2 regions of the Comamonas kerstersii genome follow, and region 1 is predicted to be linked to the other one. Evidence: riboswitches for the same ligand, from Rfam matches in the RefSeq annotation. Region 1 holds a riboswitch; the other holds the start of a gene.
What was found. A riboswitch is a leader RNA that binds a small molecule or an ion and turns the genes downstream of it on or off. The one in region 1 is predicted to bind S-adenosylhomocysteine.
Positions count from the first base shown of each region.

Region 2: another riboswitch for S-adenosylhomocysteine. It lies ahead of ahcY (adenosylhomocysteinase); the one in region 1 lies ahead of metH (methionine synthase).

Region 1 covers NZ_CP020121.1:1,128,840-1,138,091, forward strand. Annotated here, with positions in the region: gene metH (methionine synthase) at 1-1,463, opposite strand, end outside; S-adenosyl-L-homocysteine riboswitch at 1,500-1,606, opposite strand; gene B5M06_RS05340 (FAD-binding oxidoreductase) at 1,703-3,112, opposite strand; gene B5M06_RS05345 (EF-hand domain-containing protein) at 3,267-3,614, opposite strand; gene B5M06_RS05350 (cob(I)yrinic acid a,c-diamide adenosyltransferase) at 3,781-4,356, shown strand; gene B5M06_RS05355 (LysR family transcriptional regulator) at 4,506-5,408, shown strand; gene B5M06_RS05360 (D-amino acid dehydrogenase) at 5,405-6,628, opposite strand; gene B5M06_RS05365 (amino acid ABC transporter substrate-binding protein) at 6,900-7,781, shown strand; gene B5M06_RS05370 (aspartate/glutamate racemase family protein) at 7,784-8,545, shown strand; gene B5M06_RS05375 (hotdog fold thioesterase) at 8,527-8,973, opposite strand; gene recQ (DNA helicase RecQ) at 9,163-9,252, shown strand, end outside.
Region 2 covers NZ_CP020121.1:1,591,671-1,600,922, forward strand. Annotated here, with positions in the region: gene B5M06_RS17650 (EAL domain-containing protein) at 1-1,152, opposite strand, end outside; gene dtd (D-aminoacyl-tRNA deacylase) at 1,458-1,916, shown strand; S-adenosyl-L-homocysteine riboswitch at 1,961-2,073, shown strand; gene ahcY (adenosylhomocysteinase) at 2,153-3,568, shown strand; gene B5M06_RS07415 (TlyA family RNA methyltransferase) at 3,702-4,874, shown strand; gene metF (methylenetetrahydrofolate reductase [NAD(P)H]) at 4,914-5,789, shown strand; gene B5M06_RS07425 (septal ring lytic transglycosylase RlpA family protein) at 5,874-6,485, shown strand; gene B5M06_RS07430 (23S rRNA (adenine(2030)-N(6))-methyltransferase RlmJ) at 6,590-7,492, opposite strand; gene rplM (50S ribosomal protein L13) at 7,810-8,238, shown strand; gene rpsI (30S ribosomal protein S9) at 8,249-8,641, shown strand; gene erpA (iron-sulfur cluster insertion protein ErpA) at 8,881-9,246, shown strand.

The sequences.
Region 1 (9,252 bases):
AAGCCGATGATGTCTGCCCCCACTTCCTTGGCCTTGGCCAGGATTTCATGGCAGGGCACCATCACGCCCATGTTGATGACTTCAAAGTTGTTGCACTGCAGGACCACGGTGACGATGTTCTTGCCAATGTCGTGCACGTCGCCCTTGACGGTGGCCATCACGATCTTGCCTTTGCTGGTCACGTCCATACCAGCCGCTTCCTGCTGGCGCTTTTCTTCTTCAATGTAGGGCACCAGATGCGCTACCGCCTGCTTCATCACGCGGGCGGACTTCACCACCTGGGGCAGGAACATCTTGCCCGCGCCAAACAGATCGCCCACCACGTTCATGCCTGCCATGAGCGGGCCTTCAATCACGTGCAAGGGACGGCCACCCTTGGCCACAATCGCCTGGTAGGCCTCTTCCGTGTCTTCGGCGATGAAGTCGGTAATGCCATGCACCAGCGCGTGGGTCAGGCGCTCTTCCACGGTCTTGGGGTGCTCGGGCGTGCCGCGCCATTCCAGCTTCTTGCTGTCGTCCTTGGCATTGCCCTTGGCCTGATCGGCAATTTCCAGCAGGCGCTCGGCCGCGTCAGGGCGGCGGTTGAGCACCACGTCTTCCACACGCTCACGCAGCACAGGGTCCAGCTCGTCGTACACGCCAATCATGCCGGCGTTCACAATGCCCATATCCATGCCTGCCTTGATAGCGTGGTACAGGAACACGGTGTGGATGGCCTCGCGCACGGGGTCATTGCCACGGAAGGAGAAGGACACGTTGGACACTCCACCGGACACCTTGGCGCCGGGCAGGTTCTGCTTGATCCAGCGCACGGCCTCGATGAAGTCCACGCCGTAGTTGTTGTGCTCTTCAATGCCGGTGGCCACGGCAAAGATGTTGGGGTCGAAGATGATGTCTTCGGGCGCAAAGCCCACTTCGTCCACCAGGATGCGGTAGGCGCGTTCGCAGATTTCAATCTTGCGCGCGAAGGTGTCGGCCTGGCCTTTTTCGTCAAAAGCCATGACCACGGCCGCAGCGCCATAGCGCTTGACGAGTTTGGCGTGCTTCTTGAACTCTTCGACGCCTTCCTTCATGGAGATCGAGTTCACGATGCCCTTGCCCTGCAGGCAACGCAGGCCGGCTTCGATCACTTCCCACTTGGAGGAGTCCACCATCACCGGCACCTTGGCGATATCGGGCTCAGAGGCAATCAGGTTCAGAAAGCGCACCATGGCAGCCTTGCTGTCCAGCATGGCTTCGTCCATGTTCACGTCAATGACCTGCGCGCCGTTTTCCACCTGCTGGCGCGCTACGGCCAGGGCTTCTTCGTACTGCTCATTCAGAATCAGACGCGCAAAGGCCTTGGAGCCTGTGACGTTGGTGCGTTCGCCCACGTTGACGAACAGCGAATCCTCTCCAATGGTCAGGGGCTCCAAGCCCGAAAGGCGCATGGGGGGAATAGCTTGAGGGGCGGCAGCAGACATTGCACTCACCTGTATCTAAAAAACAAAGGGGCCAGGGACAGGTGAGCGCCGTTGCAATGGGGGACGGCTGCACCCGGCGGTGCCAGCCGTTCACCCCAAGCCTGACAGCGAAAGCCTTCGCTGCTGCAGCGCTCCTTGGGGCGAAAAGCGTCAATTTTACGGTGCGTTGCCTGCAGCTGCGCCCTGCTCACACTATGCCTGTACACAGCAAGCACGCAGACAGACCGCCTCGCTTGCGCTCAGAGCGCAAAGATCTTGCCGGGGTTGAGGATGTTTTCTGGGTCCAGCGCCTGCTTGATGGCGCGCATCATGGCAATGGCCCCCTCTCCGCATTCCTCGCGCAGAAAGTCCTGCTTGTGGATGCCAATGCCGTGCTCGCCCGTGCAGGTGCCTTCCATGGCAATCGCACGGCGCACCAGCGCGTGGTTGAGCGCTTCGGCACGCTGGCGCTCGTCGTCGTTGTCGGGGTCGATCAGGTAGCCGAAGTGGAAGTTGCCATCGCCCACGTGGCCGACGAGGAAGAACGGAATGGCGCTGGCCCGCGCTTCTTCCATGGATTCCAGCAAACAGTCCGCCAGACGGCTGATGGGCACGCAGGTGTCGGTAGTGATGCTGCGGCAGCCGGGGCGGCTCTGGATGGCGGCAAAGTAGGCGTTGTGGCGTGCGGTAAACAGGCGTGTGCGCTCTTCGGGGGTGTCGGCCCACTCAAAACCCTGGGCGTCAAATTCCGCCGCAATGTCCTGCACCAGCTCGGCCTGTTCTTTCACGCCATTGGGGCTGCCGTGGAACTCCATCATCAGCGTAGGTGCTTCGCGCAGCGTGAGGTTGCTGTGCTTGTTGACCATGGCAATCGTGCCCGCATCCACCAGCTCCACACGTGCAATCGGCACACCCATCTGGATGGTCTGAATCACCGTGTGCACGGCGTCCGCTACGGTGTTGAAGGAGCAGACCGCAGCACTCACTGCCTCGGGCAAGGGGTACAGGCGCAGCGTGATTTCGGTGAAGATGCCCAGCGTGCCTTCGCTGCCCACCAGCAGGCGGGTCAGGTCATAGCCCGCCGCGCTCTTTTTGGCGCGGTTGCCGGTGCGGATGATCTCACCGCTGGCCGTCACCACTTCCAGCGCCAGCACGTTCTCGCGCATGGTGCCGTAGCGCACGGCGTTCGTGCCGCTGGCGCGTGTGGCAGTCATGCCGCCTATGGAGGCATCAGCACCGGGGTCAATGGGGAAAAACAGGCCCTGATCCTTGATGGCATCGTTCAGGGCTTTGCGCAAAATGCCAGGCTGCACCGTCACGGTCATGTCTTCGGCATTCACGCGAATGATCTGGTTCATGCGCGAGACATCCAGGCTCACACCGCCCTGCACGGCCAGCAGATGGCCTTCCAGCGATGTGCCCGCGCCATAAGGGATGACTGGCACCTTGTGCTGGGCGGCCAGCTTGACGCAGTCCGCCACATCCTGTGTGCTGTGCGCATACACCACGGCCACAGGTGGTGGTGCCTCAATCGAGCCTTCATCGCGGCCATGCTGCTCGCGCACGGCCTGCGCGGTGGAGCACTGTGCGCCAAAGCGCGCCTGCAGGGCATCGACAAAGGCTGGAGGAATGGGACGGGACAGCTGCGTGGGGTGGTGCAATGCGTTCATCTTCTGGCTCTCACAAGGAACGTCAAAGATTAGCACCCCATCCCTCGCATCCCCAGGCGCTGCACCCGTAAAAAGCTGTTGCTGCATTCGCCAAGCACGCAGCATGACGGGCTGCGTTCACGGCGACTGGCTGCAAATGCTGCAAGCGCAGCGCTTACTGATTGCTGCGCGCCCGCGCTGCGCCGAGGAACTCCTGCAGCGAGATTTTTCCATCCCCGTCCTGGTCCCACAGCTCAAACTGCTCCAGCACGGCGGGCAGGGCTTTCGCTTCTTCGCGGCTCAGAAAACCGTCGCCATCGACATCAACGCGCTGAAAAGTATTTTGCGCATTTTGCTGCGCATCATCCTGGCGGGGTACGCTGCGGCCCGTTTCTGCAGGGCCCAGAACCGCACCAGGTGCGGGCTGTGCCATCAGGGCTGTGGTGCCGCCCAGCGTCAGGCTGGCAAACAGCAGCATGCTGCGAACATCAAAGGCGTGCAATGTGCGGTGTGGATGTGCCATGGTGACTCTCCTTCAAATGCGTGAAACAGGCTTGCATTGCACCTGCTGCGCGTCGGCACGTCCATGCTTTTTGCCAGTTGTTTCCCTGCACAACATCTGCCTGCGCGATGTAACGCAAAATGCCCGTTTTACACGGCCTCGTTGCCGCAGACCACAAGGAGTTTCTATGGGCAACCGTCTGACACAAATCGCCACCCGCACCGGTGATGACGGCACCACCGGCCTGGGTGACAACACCCGCGTTTCCAAGAACAGCGCCCGTCCCCACGCCATGGGTGATGTGGACGAGCTGAACTCGCACATCGGCCTGCTGCTGTGCGAAGCACTGCCAGAAGATGTGCGCGCCGTCCTCGTGGATGTGCAGCACCAGCTGTTCAATCTGGGCGGCGAAATTTCCGTGCCCGGCTACGAAATGCTCAAGGACGACGCCCTGCTGCGCCTGGACGAAGCCCTGGCCCACTACAACGCACAGCTGCCACGTCTGCTGGAATTCATCCTGCCCGCCGGCACCCGCGCTGCCTCGCAGGCCCATATCTGCCGCACCGTGGCACGCCGCGCCGAGCGCAGCGTGGTCGCCCTGCAGGAGTCTGAGCCCATGCGCGCAGCGCCCCGTCAGTATCTGAACCGCCTGTCCGACCTGATGTTCGTGCTGGCACGCGTGCTCAACCGCGTCGATGGCGGCGATGATGTCTACTGGAAGAGCGAACGCCTGGCCAAGATGCAGGACGAAGAGGCCAAGTAAAAAGCAGAGCTTCTTGCGCCTGATTTTTCTTGGTTTTGAGATGATTTCACAGTGAAATCAAGATATAACAAGCGCAAGCAGCTCCTTTTTTAGGTGCATTTCTTGCATGCAGGGAGGCTGCCCGCACCTCCCTGCCGGACCCCCATGCCATGCGCCTCAAACACATTGAAGTCTTTCATGCTGTGATGCAGACCGGCAGCGTCAGTGCCGCCGCACGGCTGCTGCACGTCACACAGCCTGCCGTCAGCCGCACGCTGCAGCATGCAGAACTGCAGCTGGGCTTTCCGCTGTTCGAGCGTGTGCGCGGACGCCTCACGCCCACCAACGAAGCCGCAGCCCTGTTCCCCCATGTCGAAAAGCTCTACGAGCAGCTCGGTGAAGTCCAGCGTCTGGCCGCCGGCCTGCGACACGGCGAAGTGACAGACCGACTGCAGGTGCTGACCGTGTTTGCACTCAGCCGCGAGGTAGTGCCCCACGCCGTCGCAGGGTTTCGCAAGCAGTACCCGAACGTGCATGTCACCGTGCAGGCGCTGCACACGCCACAGGTCGTCTCAGGTCTGCTGCTGCAGGAAGCCGATGTGGGTTTTGTGATCAGTGCGGGCCTGCTGCCTGCGCTGGAGCGCGAACCGCTGGCCGATGTGGACATGCACTGCCTCGTCCCCAAGGGCTTGATCGCACCCTCCAAGGTGCCCAGACATGGCATGCCCATCGAAGCACTGGCCGAACTGCCCGTCGTCGCGCTCGACGTGAAAGACCCGCTGGGCATGCGCATCAACCAGGCCTGCAGCGAACATGGGGTGGGCCTGTCGCCTGTAGTGACGGTGCAGACCTACCATGCGGCGCTGTCCATGGCCGAATACGGCCTGGGCGTCGCCATTGTGGATGGCTGCACAGCCTCCGCCGCCGACAGGCGCAAGGTCCATGTGCTGCCGCTGCTGCCACAGATCACGGTGACCGTCAGCGCACTGCACCTCGCACAGCACCCGCGCTCCGTGCTCGCACGCGCGATGACACAGGAGATGCGCAAGGCACTACGCGAGCTGATCGGCTAGCACGCTGCGTCCAAGGCCTCCAGCAGTCGCTGTGCCGAGCCAAAGGCCAGCGTCAGCCCCAACGCCCCATGGCCCGTCTGCAACCACAGGTTCTGCGGTCCCCCAGGCATGCGGCCTGTGATGGGCAACCCCGTGGGCGTGGCCGGACGCATGCCGGTCCAGGGCTGCAGATCGTCCGGAATATCCAGCTGCGGAAACACCTGGTGCGAGGCCTCACGCAGACGCCCAATCCGGTCCAGATGCAGGGCGCGGTCGGCCCCGACGATTTCCACCATGCCCGCCACGCGCAGACGCTCGCCAATGCGCGCAAACACCACCTTGCGGCTGCTGTCGGTCACGCTCACGCGCGGCAGCTGCTCTGCCGCAGCACCTGCATCCAGTGTGATGCTGTAGCCCTTGAGCGGGTAGACCGGCAGCTTCACGCCCAGTTGGCGAGCGAGCGACACACTCTCCCAGCCCCCGGCCAGCACAAAGTGATCGGCCTGATGTAGACCACACGTGGTCTGCACGCCCGTGATGCGACTGCCCTGCGTCTGGAACTGCTGCACCTCACACCCCAGCAGCACTTGTGCACCACGTTGTCGCAGCAGGGCCAGCAGGGCCTCACACAGCTTGCGGCAGTCAATCGCGCATTCACTGGGCGTATAGACCGCACCGGCAATCTGGGACACATAGTGCTGCAGCGCCGGCTCCAGGCGTGCCACTTCTGCCGCATCGACCATGTGCTGCTGAGGCCCGCCCAGCTGAGCCTGCAGCTGCAGCTGGCGCGCCGCACCATCGAGCCCCACCTGCGTGCTCTGCAGCACCAGCTTGCCGGGTGTGTGAAAGTCGCAGTTCAGCTGCTCGCGCTGCAGGGTCGCTTCGAGCGCAGCGCGGCTTTGCGCAGCCAGCGTCAACAGGCTTTGCGTGGTGGCGCGCGAGGAGGCAGCATTGCAGGCCCCCAGAAACTGCAGCAGCCAGGACCACTGGTGCGGGTCCAGCTGCCAGCGCATGTGCAGCGGTGAGGTTTTGTCGAGCAGCAGCTTGGGCAAACTGGCCCAGATGCCGGGATCAGCGAGAGGCTGCACATAGGCATAGCTCAGCTGCGCGCCATTGCCGCCACTGGCACCCATAGCAGGTGCCTCGGCCCGCTCCACCAGGCTAACTTCATACCCGGCCTGCTGCAGCGCATACCCGCTGGCCAGACCGACGATGCCGGCTCCTATCACACATACATGCATTGGTGTTCTCCATCTGCCGTCACTGTAGAACTGCCAACGCCCCTGACGCATGGCATTTGTTTGCAGGGGTATGCCCGTGGTTTATGGGTAAACCCCATGTACATAAACGGCGCACACCGCACCGCTTTTCAGCAAGCCACGCACCCTACTGGTGAAAACCTAGACAAGGCATAAAAAAATGGCATGGACGGACCTGTGATTGGCATCGCCACAGCCGAAATCTGCTTCCTACACTGGCCTCACCCCATCAGTTCTTTCGAAGGAGATGCACATGCAAGTCCGCACCACGGTTCTCTACGCAGCCCTGTCCCTAGCCTGTCTGGCCAGCGCCCATGCTGACACCTTGGACAAGGTGGCCCAAAGCGGCCAGATCACCTTGGCTTATCGCGAGTCTTCGGTGCCCTTCAGCTATCTGAACCAGAGCAAGCCAGCTGGAATTTCCGTGGACATCAGCAATGCCGTGGTGGAAGCGGTCAAGAAAGCCACGGGCAAAAACGACATCAAGGTCAACTGGCAGGCTGTCACGTCGCAGAACCGCATTCCGCTGCTGACCAATGGCACGATCGACCTCGAATGCGGCTCGACCACCAACAACACCACGCGCGGCAAGGATGTGGATTTCGCCATCAACCACTTCTACACCGGCACCCGCCTGTTGGTGAAGAAGAGCTCCGGCATCAAGAACTACAGCGACCTTAAGGGCAAAACCGTGGCCGTGACCTCGGGCACCACCAACCTGCAGGTCATGCGCAAGGCCAACGCCGAAAACAACTGGGGCATTGACATGGTCCACCCCAAGGACCACGCGGACGCTTTTCTGCTGGTGGAAAGCGACCGTGCCAGTGCATTTGCGATGGATGACATCCTGCTCTATGGCCTGATTGCCAATGCCAAGAATCCCGGCGACTACGAAGTCGTGGGCGATGCCCTACAGGTCGAGCCCTATGCCTGCATGCTGCGCAAGGACGACCCCAAGTTCAAGGCGCTGGTCGATGGCGTGATCAGCGACATGATGAAGAGCGGCCAGTTCACCCAGCTGTACGACAAGTGGTTCGTGCAGCCCATTCCTCCATCCAACATGGCACTGAACCTGCCCATGTCGGAGCAGCTCAAGCAGAACCTGGTGGAGCTGAGCGACAAGCCCGCGTTCTGAGCATGACCAATGTGTTTCGCCGCCCACCGCGTGCAGTGGGCATTCTGGGAGGCATGGGCCCGGCCGCAGGCGCCGATTTTGTGCGCCTGTTTGTCGAGGCCTGTAGCAACTATCTGCGCGCTCATAATCACCCGGTCAATGATCAGGCTTTTCCCGAACACTGGCTGGTGCAGATGCCGGTGCCCGATCGCACCGAGGCACTGCGTACCAGTCCACAGGCGCCGCATGGACCAGCCCCCTACATGCTGCAAGGGGTTGGGCGACTGGCGGCACTGGGCGTATGCAGCGTGGCCGTGGCCTGCAATACCGCCCATGTCTGGCATGCACAGCTGCAGGCGCTGTTTCCGCAGCTGCGCATCCTGCACATTGCCGAAGAAACGGCCCGGCACCTGCAGCAGCAGGGTATGCAATGTGCCATCGTGCTGGCCACCGCAGGCACCTACCAGACGGGGCTGTACGACGCCGCACTGCTCTGCCACGGCATCAAAGCGCTGCAGCCTGATGCAGCGGGCATTACCCTGCTCATGCAAGGTATCTATGACGGCGTCAAGCGCGGTGATACCGCTCTGGCCATGCAATGCTTTGGGCAGGTGCTACAGGACATGCAAAGCCGCCACGGCACTGATATCCCTGTGCTCATGGCATGCACGGAAATTCCACTGGCCCTGCCACAGGCGCCGCAGGCACAAGGCGCCCGGCTCATAGACCCTGCCTGGATCCTTGCCCAGGCGCTGGCAGCCCAGGCTTACACAGAGACCGTCTGATCCACTACTTGCGGAGCCAGAATCGCCATGGTGATGCGCGAGACGCAGCTGGGCCGCCCTTCGTCGTCCACCATGTCGATCTGCCAGACCTGGGTGGTCTTGCCAATGTGCACGGGCCTGGCCGTGCCCGTCACCCAGCCGCTGCGCACCGCACGCAGGTGATTGGCGTTGATGTCCAGCCCCACCGCCTTGTGCCCTTCAGGTGCGGCGTAGTAGGCCGCCATGGAGCCCAGGGTTTCCGCCAGCACCACGCTGACGCCACCGTGCAGCAGCCCAAAGGGCTGCCTGGTGCGGTGGTCTACGGGTACGCGGCCCGTCAGATAGTCCGGCCCCAGCTCCGTAATCTCAATCCCCAGATGCTGTACGGCCGTATCGGCGGCGCTTGCATTCAGCTGCGCCAGCGTCACAGGTTTACGCCAGATTGACATGTCATACCTCCAAAGCAACAGGGCAGCATGATGCAGCCAGTGGCGGACCCACGCTGTTGGTTCGGTGACAGCGGCAGGCCGCACCCCATACATCCTGCACCGCACCTGGGACTTGGGGGCTTGCGTGCCAGAACGCAGGCTTGCAGCGCACAATATGCGGTTTCCCCGCACCTGATCAGGAAGCTGCCTTTGTCCCCCGCCCACACCGTTTTGCAAGATGTTTTTGGCTACGAGGCCTTCCGTGGGCCGCAGCAGGCCATCATTGAGCATGTCGCAGCC
Region 2 (9,252 bases), 460 kb from region 1:
GATGCCGATGGAGGCTGGCAGATGCACCTGTTCACTGGGCAGGGTGTAGGGCTTGTTGAGCACAAAGCGCAGCTCGCGCGCAATGCACTCGGGCTGGCAGGCGGTCAGCGGTGAAGCCAGTACCACCACAAATTCGTCACCGCTCAGGCGGGCCACGATGTCATCCGGGTGTACCTTGCTGCGCAGGCGGCGCGCCACCTCGGTGAGCACCTTGTCTCCAGCTTCGTGGCCCAGGGAGTCATTCACATCCTTGAAGTGGTCCAGGTCCACATACAGCACGGCCGCCGGGTATTTGCTCTGCTGGGCATGGGCGATGGCCGGTTGCAGCTGGCGCATCAACCCCTGACGGTTGGGCAGACGGGTGAGTGGGTCGTGAAAGGCCAGAAAATGTATTTCTGCTTCTGCCCGCTTGCGTTCGCTGATGTCGCGCAGCACCAGCAGGCCGATCTGCGAATCGCCCTCTGGCAGCAGGCTGATGTTTATCTCCACATCCATTTCCTGCCCGTTGTGGTGCAGCAGTCGGGTTTCGTAGGCGTGTTCCGTGCCTTGCTCCATCAGCCGTGCAGAGTCGGCGCGCAGCACATGGGGCAGCAGATGCAGCACGGGCTTGTCCAGCAGCTGGCTCAAGGGGTAGCCGGTCAGGGCTATGGCGGCTGGGTTGGCGTCAAAGATCTGGCGGTTGCGAAAGAAGATGATGGCCTCGCGCGTGGCATTGGCATAGCGCTGCAGCCGGGTGTTCCAGTCCTGCACCAGCTGCGCAGCATCCAGCGGCGACAGGTTGTGCTGTGGCATCACGATGATGGCGTTGACCTGCCCGCCCTGTTTCTGTGCGATGAGCAGGGTGGGGATGCACTGATCCCGGACATACACCAGCAGGGTCTGCAGGCTGGCACCCTGGGTGCAGGCACTGGCCAGGCGTTCGAGTTCGCACTTCCAGCGCTTCCAGTTGCAGGGGGCAAGATAGTGCTGCGGCGCCTGACCGAGCAGCTCCTGCACAGGCATGTCAAACAGCTGGGCATAGGCTGCGTTGGCCCAGGTGCAGCGGCCATCTGGCCAGTTCAGGCATGCCATGGGCGCACCGATGCTCAGCGCCACGGCGTGCAGGAGGTCTTGCGGTGTTTCGTGAGGAAGGCGGGGTTGTGCGGGCGTCATGGATGCACCGAATGTCGGGTCAGTACGTGACAAGACCGTGCCAGCGCAGCGTGTGCCGGAGGGACGCACAGAGGGTGAAGACAGGGGCGGGGTTCATGTATCAGGATAGAGCGAGCATTGGAGTCAGGCCTTGCGTTAGGGCAAGCTTTGAGCGTCGAAGTCCCGATCGCTCCGGGACGTCTGCTCTGTACATGGCATGCATAAAATGAGAGCGCTCAGCGCAGGAGAAATCTGGAATTCAAAGTGCTTGAAGTGCAAAACTGAAGCACTGCAAGCGGTCGATGCTCTATTTTTTGATTAAGAAGATGAAAGTGTTATTGCAACGCGTATGCCAGGCGCGCGTGGAAATTGCCGGGCAGGTGTCCGGCGCGATCGGGCATGGTCTGCTGGCACTGGTCTGTGCCGAGCAGGGTGACAGCGAAAAAGAAGCCGACAAGCTGCTGGCCAAGATCTTGAAGCTGCGCATCTTCAGCGACGAGGCAGGCAAGATGAACCGCAGCGTGCAGGATGTGGGCGGCGGTCTGCTCATCGTGAGCCAGTTCACGCTGGCAGCCGACACCAGCAGTGGCAATCGCCCCAGCTTTACCCAGGCGGCCAGACCGGATGAAGGCCGGCGCCTGTATGACTACTTTGTGCAGCAGGCACGTGCGCTCTATGCAGCGGGGCCCGTGCAGACCGGCGAATTTGGTGCAGACATGCAGGTGCATCTGGTCAATGACGGGCCGGTGACCATTCCCATGCGTATTGCCCCCGCTGCTGCCTGACGGCGGCAGAACTGCGGACGCTCGCGTACAATACGCGCCTCTTTCCTTTCGAGGAGCGTTGCAGCGTCCACCCCAAGTCAGCGGTGGCGTGAGGCTCGGAAGGGCAGCAGGGCCGCTTCAGGCGGCGCTCGCTTCTTGGCAACGACGCTCACCCACGCTTTCTGTGCGGTGAGGCCTGTCAGCCCAAAATCCCCAGAACGTGGTTTTTTCAAGTTGTTTTCCGCACAGGAGAAACCATGAGCAACACACTCGACCGCGCCATTGCGGACATCTCTCTGGCCGACTGGGGTCGTAAAGAAATCAAGATCGCTGAAACCGAAATGCCTGGCCTGATGGCTGTGCGTGAAGAGTTTGCTGCGCAGCAGCCCTTGAAGGGCGCACGCATCACCGGCTCCCTGCACATGACGATTCAGACCGCCGTGCTGATCGAGACACTGACCGCACTGGGCGCAGAAGTGCGCTGGGCTTCGTGCAATATCTTCTCGACCCAGGACCACGCCGCGGCCGCGATTGCCGCCACCGGTGTGCCCGTGTTCGCCATCAAGGGTGAAACACTGGAAGACTACTGGGATTACACCCACCGTATCTTTGAATTCGGCCCCGCAGGCAGCGATGCTGAAGGCCCCAACATGATCCTGGACGATGGCGGCGACGCCACCATGCTCATGCACCTGGGCATGCGCGCTGAAAAAGACCTCTCCGTGCTGGACAACCCCGGCTCGGAAGAAGAAAAGATTGTGTTTGCCGCTATCCGTGCCAAGCTGGCCCAGGACCCCACCTGGTACAGCCGCAAGTCCGCCAAGATCATGGGCGTGACCGAAGAAACCACCACTGGTGTGCACCGCCTGAACGAAATGTCTGCCAACGGCACACTGAAGTTCCGCGCCATCAACGTGAACGACTCGGTGACCAAGTCCAAGTTCGACAACCTGTACGGCTGCCGCGAATCGCTGGTGGACGGCATCAAGCGTGCCACCGACGTGATGATCGCCGGCAAGATCGCCGTGGTCGCTGGCTACGGTGACGTGGGCAAGGGCTGCGCCCAGGCGCTGGCTGCGCTGCGCGCCCAGGTGTGGGTGACGGAGATCGACCCCATCAACGCCCTGCAGGCCTGCATGGAAGGCTACAAGGTCGTGACCATGGAATATGCCGCCGACAAGGCCGACATCTTCGTGACCACCACCGGCAACCGTGACGTGATCCGCCATGAGCACATGGTCGCCATGAAGAACGAAGCCATCGTCTGCAACATCGGTCACTTCGACAACGAAATCGACGTGGCTTCGCTGGAGCAGTACCAGTGGGAAGAGATCAAGCCCCAGGTCGATCACGTGATCTTCCCTGACGGCAAGCGCATCACCCTGCTGGCCAAGGGTCGTCTGGTGAACCTGGGCTGCGCCACCGGCCACCCCTCGTTCGTGATGTCCAACTCCTTTGCCAACCAGACCCTGGCGCAGATCGAGCTGTTCACACGCCCTGACGCCTACGAAGTGGGCAAGGTGTATGTGCTGCCCAAGATCCTGGACGAAAAGGTCGCCCGTCTGCACCTGAAGAAGGTGGGCGCACAGCTGACCGAGCTGACCGACACCCAGGCCGCCTACATCGGCGTGAAGAAGGAAGGCCCTTACAAGCCTGACACCTACCGCTACTAAGCTGTGGCGGTGGCATGATGAGGCGCAGGAAGTCCTCGCCATGCCTGCTCTGGCGCTTGATGTTTTTCATAGCTGCCAGCGCTTGCTGGATCAGCGCCAGAGCCCAATTTGAGTCATAAAAGGAAACTACGCAATGCGCGCAGATGTATTTTTGGTGGACAACGGCTATGCCACCACCCGTTCTCAGGCACAGCGCCTGATTGCTTCGGGCGTGGAATGGCGTCTGACACCACTGGCCCCATGGAAAAAAGTTGTCAAGAATGGTGACGACATTCCTGCTGGCGCCGAGCTCAAGCTGCTCGACGATGCCGAGGTCAAATTCATCTCCCGCGGTGGTTTGAAGCTGGAAGGCGCTCTCAAGGCCACTGGCTTGAAGATTGAAGGTCTGCGTTGTCTGGACGTGGGTCAGAGCACAGGCGGCTTTACCGACTGCATGCTCAAGCACGGCGCAGCACAGGTGATTGGCGTGGACGTTGGTCAGGGCCAGCTGCACGAGAGCCTGCGCGCGGATGTGCGGGTGATTTGCGTGGAGGGACTGAATGCCCGCTCCATGACCGCAGAAGCGCTGGAAGACGCCTGCGAAGAAGTGATTTCTGAGCGCTGGGAAGAGGAAGAAGACAACGACACCCAGCCTCAGGCGCCCTATGCGTGGATGCGCAATGGCGGCGAAGTCGGCGAAGACTACGACGACAGCAACGACGCCAAGGACGCTGAGATTGAAGCCTTCAAGGCCGAGCGCGCCGCCAAGGCCAAGGCCCGCGAAGAAGGCACCATCCCTACCGAGCGCCGCCGTAAGGCGGAATATGCCGAGGTGGACACTACGGCCGAGTTTGACTTTGTGACCGGCGATGTGTCCTTTATCTCGCTGACGCTGGTGCTGCCTGCTGTAGTGCGCCTGCTCAAGCCACACGGCCACCTGCTGATGCTGGTCAAGCCCCAGTTTGAACTGCAGCCGGGCCAGGTCGGCAAGGGCGGCATTGTGCGCGACCCCGCCCTGTACAAGGAAGTGGAAGAGCGCATCCGCGCCTGCCTGACGGAGCTGGGCCTGGAAGTGAAGGCATGGCTGGATTCGCCCATTGAAGGCGGTGACGGCAACCACGAATTCTTTGTGCATGCCGTGCAGGGTGCAGAAATCAAGCATCTGGACCAGCCTTTGCCAGAGCAGCCTGCTGCGCCTGCAGCCAAGCGCGTCTCGCGCACCGTGCTGCGTGAGCTCAAGCGCATCGACATCATCGACGATGAAGAAGATGGCTACAACGTGCCCGGGCCTGCACGCCCCAAGCGTAAAAACGTCAAGAAGTATTGATGACCGCGCAGGGCGCGCGCTGCGCCCTGCGTCCCCCAGATGCCAACAGCCTGCCGGGAGGGCAGGCCAGGAGTGAGCAACGTGGCAACAGCTTTCCCTATCAGTTTCGAGTTTTTCCCCACCAAGACGCCGGAAGGCGCGGCCAAGCATGTGCAGGTGCGCAAGGACTTGTATGCCCGTCAGCCCGAGTTCTGCTCGGTGACCTATGGCGCGGGTGGTTCCACCCAGGCCGGCACATTCAGCATGGTGCGCGACATTCAGGCCGAAGGCATGCAGGCAGCCTGCCACTTCTCCTGCATCGGTGCGACCAGCGAGAAGGTGCGCAGCGAGCTGCAGCAGCTCAAGGACATGGGCGTCAAGCGCATCATGGCGCTGCGTGGTGACCTGCCCAGCGGCTATGGTCTGGGCGGTGAATTTCACTACGCCAGCGATCTGGTGGCCTTTATCCGCAAGGAGTTTGGTGACTGGTTCCACATCGAGGTGGCCGCCTATCCCGAGACCCACCCCCAGGCCAAGTCGCCCGATGCAGACCTGCGTGCCTTTGCCACCAAGATCCAGGCCGGTGCCAATAGCGCCATCACGCAATACTTCTACAACGCCGACGCATACTTGCGTTTTGTTGAAGGGATTCAAGCACTTGGCGTGTCGGTTCCGGTCGTTCCCGGTATCATGCCGATCACCAATTCTTCTCAACTCATGCGCTTTTCCGATGCGACAGGCGCTGAGATTCCCCGCTGGATTCGCCTGCGCCTGCAGGCCTATGGGGACGATGTAGCTTCCATTCGCGCCTTCGGCCTGGATGTGGTTGCACGACTGTGTGAGCAGCTTCGCGCCAACGGCGCCCCTGGCTTGCACTTCTATACGATGAACCAGAGCGCTTTCACCCTGGAGCTGTGTGATCGTCTGGGCCTCTGAGGCCCGGGCTTAGCACCTGCTGACCCTTGCGTGATGCCTGTGGCTCACTGCTTCAAGGGTCAGTCCATGTCAGAACCAAGGTGCTTGTCATTTCCTGAAACCGTAACGTGTGCACCGCTGCCTCGCCGCAGCGGCATAGCCTTGAGCGCCGTGCTGCTGAGCATGGCGCTGGCAGCCTGTACACCGCTGCAGACCTCCAGCGACGCCAAAGGCACTGCCCCAGCTGCTCGTGTGCAGGGCACGGGCCTGCATGGCTCCGAACAACTGGCCAAGGTGGCGCCACCAGCCATGCGCTGGGACCGCATGGGCGATCCTGCCAAGGCGGTGGAGAACCATTTGTACGAACTGCAGTGGCCCGAGGTCGATCAGCAGGGCATGGCCTCCTGGTATGGCCCGGGCTTTCATGGCCGCAAGACCGCCAATGGCGAGCGCTTTAACCAGTTTGACCTGACCGCCGCCCACCCCACCTATGCCTTTGGCACCCAGCTGTGCGTGCGCAGCAAGGCCACAGGTCAAGCCGTGGTGGTGCGTGTGAACGACCGTGGCCCCTTTGTCAAAAACCGCGTGATTGATCTGAGCAAGGCGGCCGCCGAAGAAATCGGCCTGCTGGACAAAGGCGTGAAGGCCGTGGAGATCTACAAGCTCGACGACGGTCAGGAGGAATGCCCCGCTGCCTTGCTGCAGGCGCAGGGTTAAAGTCAGCATCTAAAAAAAGAGCGGCTAGCGCAGCTGATACAAGGGTTTGACAATCATTTGATTTGCAAACCCAGCAGTATCAAGCGCTAGCTGCTCTTTTTTATTTATTCGCCGAACTCCAGCGTGTGGGTGGCGTTCTTGTCTTGCGCCAGCAGCTGCTGCATCTGGGGCAGGGCTTCTTTCAGTGCGGCGCGCAGCGTAAAGGGCGGATTGATCAGGAACATGCCGCTGGCGGGCAGGCCAGGGCGTTTGCCTTCGGTGGCATTGCCCCAGTCGTTGACCTCACTGCGGATCTTGCTGCCCTTGACCGTGAGCGTGGCGTGCAGCCAGCTGCGGCCTGCCTTGGTGGCCATGGTCTTGAGGCGCTTGGGCAGATCGTGCGCTTCCTGGCGCGGAATGATGGGATACCACACGGCATACGTGCCGGTGGCAAAGCGCACCAGCGCATCCTCGATCATGGTCAGCACGCGGCCGTAGTCGGTCTTCATTTCATAGCTGGGGTCGCACAGCAAAAAACCGCGGCGCGAAGGTGGCGGCAGAAAGCGCTTCACGCCGGCAAAGCCGTCTTCCAGCAGCACTTCCACCTGCTTGCCGGCCTGCAGCTGAGCCATATTGCCGTCCAGCGAGCGCCAGTCGTTGGGGTGCAGCTCAAACAGGCGCAGCTTGTCCTGCGGGCGCAGCAGGCTTTGGGTGATGAAGGGCGAGCCGGGGTAGGTGCGCACACCCTTGCCCTGGTTCACGCTGCGCACGGTTTCCATATAGGCGCGCAATGCAGGCGTCAACTGGTCCAGCGGGGTGCTGGTCAGGCGCTCAATGCCGTCCTTGGATTCGCCGCTGGTGCTGGCAAAGTCGCCATCCAGGCGGTACAGGCCTGCACCGGCATGCGTGTCGATGACGCTGATGGCGGTTTCTTTCTGGGCCATGTGCTGCAGCGCAGCAATCAAAACAGTGTGCTTGAGCACGTCGGCGTGGTTACCGGCGTGAAAGCCGTGGCGGTAGCTGAACATAGGTCGTGATTCTTTTCGTTGTAGGGGCGCGGCGCTTGCGTGCGATGGGCAAGGCCGCTCAGATGTGTCTAGTGTGCCTAGTGTGAGCGCTCTGAGCGTCAGGTGGTCAATTCCACACAAAGACACAGTGCGATGGCGCCATTGGACGCTATTTTGTATAATGGCGGGCTTCGCAGCGATTTTATGGGTCCCGCGGCGAAGTGTTTGGCAGTGTGCTTGCACGCGGTCAGGCAGTTACCGCCTAAGAGGCTTCCTTTTTAAGAAGAAGCGCCGACCGCGGAAAAGGGCCCGCAAACCCTCTTAGAAAGAGTAATCTCATGTCTACATTCAGCGCAAAGCCCGCTGAGGTGCAACACGAGTGGTTTGTGATTGACGCCACCGACAAGGTGCTCGGACGTGTCGCCAGCGAAGTGGCACTCCGTCTGCGCGGCAAGCACAAGGCAATCTACACACCTCACGTTGACACCGGCGACTACATCGTCATCATCAACGCCTCCAAGCTCAAGGTCACTGGCACCAAGAACCTGGACAAGGTGTACTACCGTCACTCCGGTTTCCCCGGTGGCATCACTGCTACTAACTTCCGCGACCTGCAGGCTAAGTTCCCTGGCCGCGCTCTGGAGAAGGCCGTTAAGGGCATGCTGCCCAAGGGTCCTCTGGGCTACGCCATGATCAAGAAGCTGAAGGTGTACGGCGGTGCTGAGCACCCCCATACCGCACAGCAGCCTAAGGCTCTGGAAATCTAAGGAGACTTGAATGATTGGTGATTGGAACAATGGTACCGGCCGTCGCAAGTCCAGCGTCGCTCGTGTATTCCTGAAGAAGGGCTCCGGCAAGATCACTGTGAATGGCAAAGACATTCAGCAGTACTTCGGCCGCGAAACTTCCATCATGATCGCTAAGCAGCCTCTGGCGCTGACCGATAACCTGGAAGCTTTCGACATCCAGATCAACGTCCACGGTGGCGGCGAATCTGGTCAGGCTGGTGCAGCCCGTCACGGCATCACTCGTGCCCTGATCGACTATGACGCAGCTCTGAAGCCCGCGCTGAGCGCTGCTGGCTTTGTGACCCGCGACGCTCGCGAAGTTGAGCGTAAGAAGGTCGGTCTGCGCGGTGCTCGTCGCGCCAAGCAGTTCTCGAAGCGTTAATTCGCCTCAGACCTGGCTCGAAGGTGGTTGCCTCACGGCAGCTGCCTTCCCACAAAAAAGCCGCTATTGCTCTTGGGCATGGCGGCTTTTTTGTGGGAGTCTCCATGCCAGCTACCCCCATCTGGCCGCAAGGGTTAATGCCCACACTGGGACTGTCGTCAAATACCGCTCATGCTTAATTCCTGAGCAATCTGCAGTACCATTGCCGCCGATTTCAGAAGAATTCTCGGAGTATCCCCATGAGCGCCGTAGCCGAAAACACGACCACCGAAATGCCAGAACCCATCATCTTCACCGACAGCGCAGCTGCCAAGGTGGCGGATCTGATTGCAGAAGAAGGCAACCCTGACCTGAAGCTGCGCGTCTTCGTGCAGGGCGGCGGCTGCTCGGGCTTCCAGTACGGTTTCACCTTTGACGAAATCGTCAACGAAGACGACACCACCATGACCAAGAATGGTGTGTCTCTGCTGATCGATGCCATGAGCTACCAGTACCTGCTGGGCGCAGAGATCGACTACAAGGAAGACCTGCAGGGTGCGCAGTTCGTGATCAAGAACCCCAATGCCACCACTACCTGTGGCTGCGGTTCCAGCTTCTCGGTATAAGCCGCG